Regions from separate parts of the Stenotrophomonas sp. KH_052 genome, predicted to be linked through region 2. Evidence: predicted binding sites of a transcription regulator. Region 2 holds the regulator's gene; the other holds the start of a gene.

The links. Region 2 encodes HrcA, which represses chaperone genes, less so after heat shock. Its sites were predicted from a motif close to TTNGCACTCNNNNNNNNNGAGTGCNAA; they were not measured.
Region 1: a site for HrcA is predicted at 2,029-2,055, ahead of AC3ITW_RS19905 (co-chaperone GroES). Genes of this name have one in related genera too.

The regions. Positions count from the first base shown of each region.
Region 1 is NZ_CM174475.1:4,351,789-4,355,369, forward strand. Features, by position in the region: gene groL (chaperonin GroEL) at 1-1,613, opposite strand, end outside; gene AC3ITW_RS19905 (co-chaperone GroES) at 1,695-1,982, opposite strand; gene AC3ITW_RS19910 (endonuclease) at 2,334-3,581, shown strand, end outside.
Region 2 is NZ_CM174475.1:1,846,951-1,850,531, forward strand. Features, by position in the region: gene recN (DNA repair protein RecN) at 1-1,000, opposite strand, end outside; gene hrcA (heat-inducible transcriptional repressor HrcA) at 1,115-2,179, shown strand; gene grpE (nucleotide exchange factor GrpE) at 2,243-2,758, shown strand; gene dnaK (molecular chaperone DnaK) at 2,941-3,581, shown strand, end outside.

The sequences.
Region 1 (3,581 bases), 2.4 Mb from region 2:
ATGCCACCGGCGCCACCCATGGCCGGCTCGTCCTTCTTCGGAGCTTCGGCAACCATGGCTTCGGTGGTGATCATCAGGCCAGCGATCGAAGCTGCGTTCTGCAGCGCCGAACGGGTCACCTTGGTCGGGTCCAGGATGCCGAACTGCAGCATGTCACCGAACTCGCCGGTGGCGGCGTTGTAGCCGAAGCTGCCGGTGCCTTCCTTGACCTTGTTGACGATGACCGACGGCTCTTCGCCGGCGTTGGCGACGATCTCGCGCAGCGGGGCTTCCATCGCGCGCAGGGCGATCTGGATGCCGTGGTTCTGGTCTTCGTTGGCACCCTTCAGACCAGCCAGCGCGGAGACCGCACGGACCAGGGCAACGCCGCCGCCCGGGACCACGCCTTCTTCAACGGCTGCACGGGTGGCGTGCAGGGCGTCGTCGACGCGGTCCTTCTTTTCCTTCATTTCGATTTCGGTCGAGGCACCGACCTTGATCACGGCAACGCCGCCGGCCAGCTTGGCCACGCGTTCCTGCAGCTTCTCGCGGTCGTAATCCGAGGAGGTGTCCTGGATCTGGGTCTTGATCTGCGCAACGCGCGAATCGACCGCAGCCTTGTCACCCACGCCATCGATGATGGTGGTGTTTTCCTTGGAGACCTGCACCTTCTTGGCGCGGCCGAGATCCTTGATGGTGGCCTTTTCCAGCGACAGGCCCACTTCTTCGGAGATCACGGTGCCGCCGGTCAGCACGGCCATGTCTTCCAGCATCGCCTTGCGACGGTCGCCGAAGCCCGGAGCCTTGACGGCCACGACCTTGACGATGCCACGGATGGTGTTGACCACCAGGGTCGCCAGCGCTTCGCCTTCGACTTCTTCAGCGACGATCAGCAGCGGCTTGCCGGCCTTGGCGACGCCTTCCAGCACCGGCAGCAGGTCACGGACGTTGGAGATCTTCTTGTCGTGCAGCAGGATGAACGGGTCATCCAGATCAGCGGTCTGCGACTGCTGGTTGTTGATGAAGTACGGGGACAGGTAGCCGCGGTCGAACTGCATGCCCTTGACCACGTCCAGCTCGTTGTCCAGGCCCGAGCCCTCTTCAACGGTGATCACGCCTTCCTTGCCGACTTCCTTCATCGCGTCAGCGATGATCTGGCCGATCGACTCGTCCGAGTTGGCCGAGATGGTGCCGACCTGGGCGATCGCCTTGTCGTCAGCGGTCGGCTTGGAGATGCTCTTCAGCTCGTTGACGGCGGCCACGACGGCCTTGTCGATACCGCGCTTGAGGTCCATCGGGTTCATGCCGGCGGCAACAGCCTTGGCACCTTCGCGGATCAGGGCCTGGGCCAGCACGGTGGCGGTGGTGGTGCCGTCGCCAGCGTCGTCGTTGGTGCGGGAAGCAACTTCCTTCACCATCTGCGCGCCCATGTTCTCGAACTTGTCAGCCAGTTCGATTTCCTTGGCGACGGAGACGCCGTCCTTGGTGATGGTCGGAGCGCCGAAGCTCTTTTCCAGCACGACGTTGCGGCCCTTCGGGCCCAGGGTGGCCTTGACGGCATTGGCGAGAACGTTGACGCCGCGCACCATGCGCGAACGGGCGTCTTCACCGAAACGAATATCCTTGGCAGCCATTGCGATTACCTCGATGTTTGCGCCGGGCCGGGCCCGGCGACGAAAAGGGATGTCTTACAGAAAAGCAGGTCGCGCCGAGGCTCAGCCGATGACGGCGAGCACGTCGTCTTCGCGCAGGACCTTGTACTCGACGCCTTCGCTCTTGTACGAGCTGCCGGCGTACTGGCCGTAGATGACCTTGTCACCAACCTTCAGGGACGGCGCACGCACGCTGCCGTTGTCCAGCGGCTTGCCCGGGCCCACGGCCACGACTTCACCCTTGGTGGACTTTTCCTTGGCCGAATCCGGAATGACGATGCCACCGGCGGAGATTTCGTCGGCTTCGATCGGCTTGACCACAACGCGGTCGTGCAGCGGCTTGATGCTCATGAGAGACCTCTTAAGTTATTGATTGGTCTAAAAAAGTCCGGCGATGTTAGCAGTCACACCAGGCGAGTGCCAGCAACGCGCGTGAAAAAGCCCGACAAGTCGGGAGCACGACAGAGATGGAGACCTCCACAGGCCTTTCAAGGGCCGATCCCGAAATTTTTCTCCGGGCCCGGAAACCTCCTTCCCTGCGTGGACGCCTGTATAGGGATGCAGCGCCGCAAGCCAAGGGGGGAATAGGTGACATTTGGTGACCAATGTCCCACTGTCAGATATCTGACGTTCATTTACGACAAAGTGTCACTGGATCGGCCTTAGGCTCGGCCGCGCATTCCCAATCACAAGGAGTAGTCGATGCGATTGCTGTCCCCGCTTGCCGCTGCCTGCCTGCTTGCACTGGCCGCCGCGCCGGCCCAGGCCGAGGTCTTCATCAACGAACTGCACTACGACGACAGCACCGCCGCCGGCGACGTCGGCGAAGCGATCGAGGTCGTGGCCACAGCCGGTGAGGATCTGTCCGGCTACCGCCTGTACCTCTACAACGGCAGCAATCCGTCGGCGGCCGTGGTCTACGCCAACAACCCCGTGCCTGCCGGTACCGCTGCAGGCTGCGGCAGCGCCAGCATCGCCGTGGTCACCTACCCGACCAACGGCCTGCAGAACGGCCCGAACGATGGCATTGCCCTGGTCGACGCCAGCGGCAAGGTGGTCCAGTTCCTCAGCTACGAGGGCGCCATCACCGCGTCCGGCGGCCCCGCGGCCGGCATGACCAGCCAGAACATTCCGGTGGCCGAGACCAACAGCACGGCCCCGGGCACCTCGCTGCAGCTGACCGGCAGTGGCAGCCAGTACGCCCACTTCACCTGGGCCGAGTCGGCCAGGCAGACCTTCGGCAGCTGCAACAACGGCCAGACCTTCAGCGGTGGCGGCACCCCGGGCCCGAACACGCCGCCGTCGGTGTCCACCACCACCCCGGCCCAGGGCAGCAGCACCTTCCCCGCCGCCGCCGACCTGGAAGTGGTGTTCAGCGAGACCGTGAACCTGGCCAGCGGCGCGTTCGCCCTGAGCTGCGGCACTTCCGGCAGCGTGCCGCTGACCTTCCCGTCCAGCGGCCGCAGCGTGAAGCTGTCCACCAACACTGCACTGGTGGCCGGTGAAGCCTGCCGCTTCGACATCCGCGCCGCGCGCATCACCGACCTGCAGGGCGCACACCCGGCCGCCGACAGCCGCATCGCCTTCACCGTGGCCAGCACCGGTGGCAATCCGGACCCGGGCAACCCGGGCGTGCCGGCCGGTTACTACTCCAAGGTCAACACCAGCAGCCCCAGCCAGCTGCGCTGCTCGCTGCACGCCACCATCAAGGGCCACACCGCCTACCCGTACAGCGGCTCGGGCACCAGCACCTGGACCATCCTGGAGATCGCCGACGAGGATCCGAACAACAGCGGCAGGATCCTGGATGCGTACCGCAACCGCAGCTACGCCAAGGTGACCGATCGCGCCGGCAGCGGCGGCGGCCTGAAGTACAACCGTGAGCATACCTGGCCGAACTCGCTGGGCTTTGCCAGCACCACCGGCGACAAGGGCCTGCCGTACGCCCCG
Region 2 (3,581 bases):
GTTCCACTTCGGCATGCATGCGCTCGCGCTGCGCGCCGAGCTCGTCCATCGGCACGCGGTGCTTGCGGGCCAGGTCGTGCAGTCGGCCGAGGCGGCGCTCGTTCTCCTCGAACTGTTCGGGGTCGGCGTCGAGGTCGTCGTGCACCCGGTCCAGCAGCGACAGGGCTTCGTGCAGCTGGATCGAGGCGTTCTCGATCAGGCCGTCCACCTCGCCCAGGCGCGGGTCGTGCTCGATCAGCCGCGACAGCTCGTGGCGGACCTGTTGCAGCAGGTCCAGCGCGGAACTGCCGTCGTCGCCGTTGAGCTGGTTGCTGGCGGCCTGGCAGGCACTCAGCAACGCGCTGGCATGGGCCTGGCGGCGGTGGCTGGCGCCGAGTGCGGCGATCGACTCCGGCTCAAGGTCCTCGCGGTCGAGCTCGCGCAGCTGGTGTTCAAGGAAGCCGATACGGTCACTGACGTCGCCCTGTTGCGACAGGGCAAGTGATTCGTCGACCAGCGTCTGCCAGGCGGCAGCGGCACGGCGCACCTGGCGGCGCTCGTCCTCGTTGCCGGCATAGGCGTCGAGCAGGGCCAGCTGCGACGGACGCGTCAGCAGGGCCTGCTGCTCATGCTGGCCATGGATTTCGACCAGCAATCCGGCCAGGTCTGCCAGCTGTGCCAGCGTCACCGGGCGGCCGTTGATCCACGAACGTGAACCGCCATCGGCGCGGATCACCCGCCGCAGCTGGCACTGTTCCTCATCGTCCAGCTCGTTGTCGGCCAGCCATTGGCGCGCGGCCTGCAGCTGGTCCAGCGCGAATTCGGCGGAAAGCTCGGCGCGCGCGGCACCGTGGCGGACCACGCCACTGTCGGCGCGCAGGCCGGACAGGAAGCCCAGGGCGTCGACCATCAGCGACTTGCCGGCGCCGGTCTCGCCTGAAACGACCGTCATGCCGGGCCCGAACTCCAGTTCGGTGGCGCGGACGACGGCAAAATCCTTGATCGAAAGATGTCTGAGCATGGGTAAGGGGTATCAGCAGCCGCGCAACGCTAGCACGTGGGCGAGGGAGGTCCAATGACTTGCCAAGGTGATGCGCCGCCATTATCTAGTGTCCGTGTCTCACAGGTTGATTCCATGCACGGTTCTCCCGACCAGCTTGCCCCGCGTGCGCGCCATCTGCTGCGCACGCTGATCGCGCGTTACATCCAGGACGGCGAGCCGGTCGGCTCGCAGACGCTGGCGCGCGTGGCCGGCCTGGAGGTCAGCCCGGCCACCATCCGCAACATCCTTGGCGACCTCGAAGACCTGGGGCTGCTGGCGTCGCCGCATACCTCGGCCGGGCGTGTCCCGACCGCGCATGGCTACCGGGTGTTCGTCGACAGCCTGCTGCAGATGCAGCCACCGGGTGAGGGCGAGCTGGCCCGCCTGCGTCAGGAGCTGGCGGGCGGCGGCAGCACCCAGGCCCTGCTCGGCAGCGCCTCGGAACTGCTGTCGGCGATGAGCCATTTCGTCGGCGTGGTCAGCGCGCCACGACGCGAGCAGTTCGCCTTCCGCCAGATCGATTTCGTGGCGCTGGACGGACGCCGGGTGCTGGCGATCCTGGTGTTCGCCGACAACGAGGTGCAGAACCGGGTCATCGAGACCCGTCAGGACTTCGCGCCAGGCCAGCTGGAGCAGGTCGCCAACTACCTCAATGCCCATTTCGCCGGCCTGCCAATGGCCGAGATCCGTACCCGCCTGCTGCTGGAGCTGCGCGACGCCCGCTCGGAGCTGGAGCAGCTGCTGGCGCACAGCATCGAGCTGGCCGAGCAGGCCCTGCAGCCGCCGGCCGACGACATGCTGGTGGCCGGCCAGACCCGGCTGATGGGAGTACAGGACCTGTCCGACCTGGAGCGACTGCGTGAGCTGTTCGAGCTGTTTTCCAGCAAACGCGAGATCCTGCAGCTGCTGGAGCGCACCATCCAGGCCCCGGGCGTGCGCATCTTCATCGGTGAGGAGACAGGGATGATGCCGCTGCAGGGCGTCTCGCTGGTCACCGCCCCATACACCGCCAATGGCCAGGTGCTGGGCGTGCTGGGCGTGATCGGGCCCAAGCGGATGGCCTACGACCGCATGATCCCGCTGGTCCAGGCCACCGCCGATGTGCTCGGCGCGGCCTTTTCACCGGCCGGGCGTACTCCCGGAACATCCGACGCTTGAAACGCAGCATCCCGCCCACACTAGGGTGGGTGGAGGCGGAGATTGACCGCCAGGGACCCAGACATGAACCACGAACATCCAGATATCGAATCCCAGCAGAGTGCCGCCGATGCGGCCGCCGCCGCCGGCGCGAACGACGAAGTGGAGCGCCTGCGCGCCGAGCTTGAGCAGGTCAAGGCCGATGTATTGCGCGAACGCGCCGACCTCGAGAACCAGCGCAAGCGCGTTGCCCGCGACATCGAGCAGGCCCGCAAGTTCGCCAACGAGAAGCTGCTGGGCGAGCTGCTGCCGGTGTTCGACAGCCTGGATGCCGGCCTGAAGGCCGCCGGCGATGATGCCCATCCGCTGCGTGAAGGCCTGGAGCTGACCTACCGGCAGCTGCTGAAGGTCGCCGGCGACAACGGCCTGGTCCTGCTGGACCCGACCGGCCAGCCGTTCAATCCGGAGCATCACCAGGCCATCAGCCAGGTGCCGACTCCGGGTGCCGCCCCGGGCAGCGTGGTGACCGTGTTCCAGAAGGGCTACCTGCTCAACGAGCGCCTGCTGCGGCCGGCGCTGGTGGTGGTGGCGGCTGACTGACCCCCGCGGCGCCGGGAGGCGGGCACGAACCGCGCCCGACCCGACGCTGAACGCGCCGGACAACCGGAAACACAGCGTTCGGGGGATGGCTTGAATGTTCCACGAGCCTCCCCCACATCCCATTCATCCACCGGCCGAACGGCCGGACTGACAAAAACAACATCCTTCAAGGAGTCTCCCCCATGGGCAAGATCATTGGTATCGACCTCGGCACCACCAACTCGTGCGTGGCGATCATGGACGGCGGCAAGGCCCGCGTCATCGAAAATTCGGAAGGCGATCGCACCACCCCGTCGATCGTCGCCTACACCAAGGACGGCGAAGTCCTGGTGGGCGCCTCGGCCAAGCGCCAGGCCGTCACCAACCCCAAGAACACCTTCTACGCGGTGAAGCGCCTGATCGGCCGCAAGTTCACCGACGCCGAAGTGCAGAAGGACATCGCGCACGTCCCGTACAGCATCCTGGCCCATGACAATGGCGATGCCTGGGTGGCCACCAGCGATGCCAAGAAGATGGCGCCGCAGGAAATCTCGGCCAAGGTGCTGGAGAAGATGAAGAAGACCGCCGAGGACTTCCTCGGTGAGAAGGTCACCGAAGCGGTCATCACCGTGCCGGCCTACTTCAACGACAGCCAGCGCCAGGCAACCAAGGACGCGGGTCGCATCGCCGGCCTGGACGTCAAGCGCATCATCAACGAGCCGACCGCGGCCGCGCTGGCCTATGGCCTGGACAAGGGCGACAACAAGGATCGCAAGATCGTGGTGTACGACCTGGGCGGCGGCACCTTCGACGTTTCGGTGATCGAGATCGCCAACGTCGATGG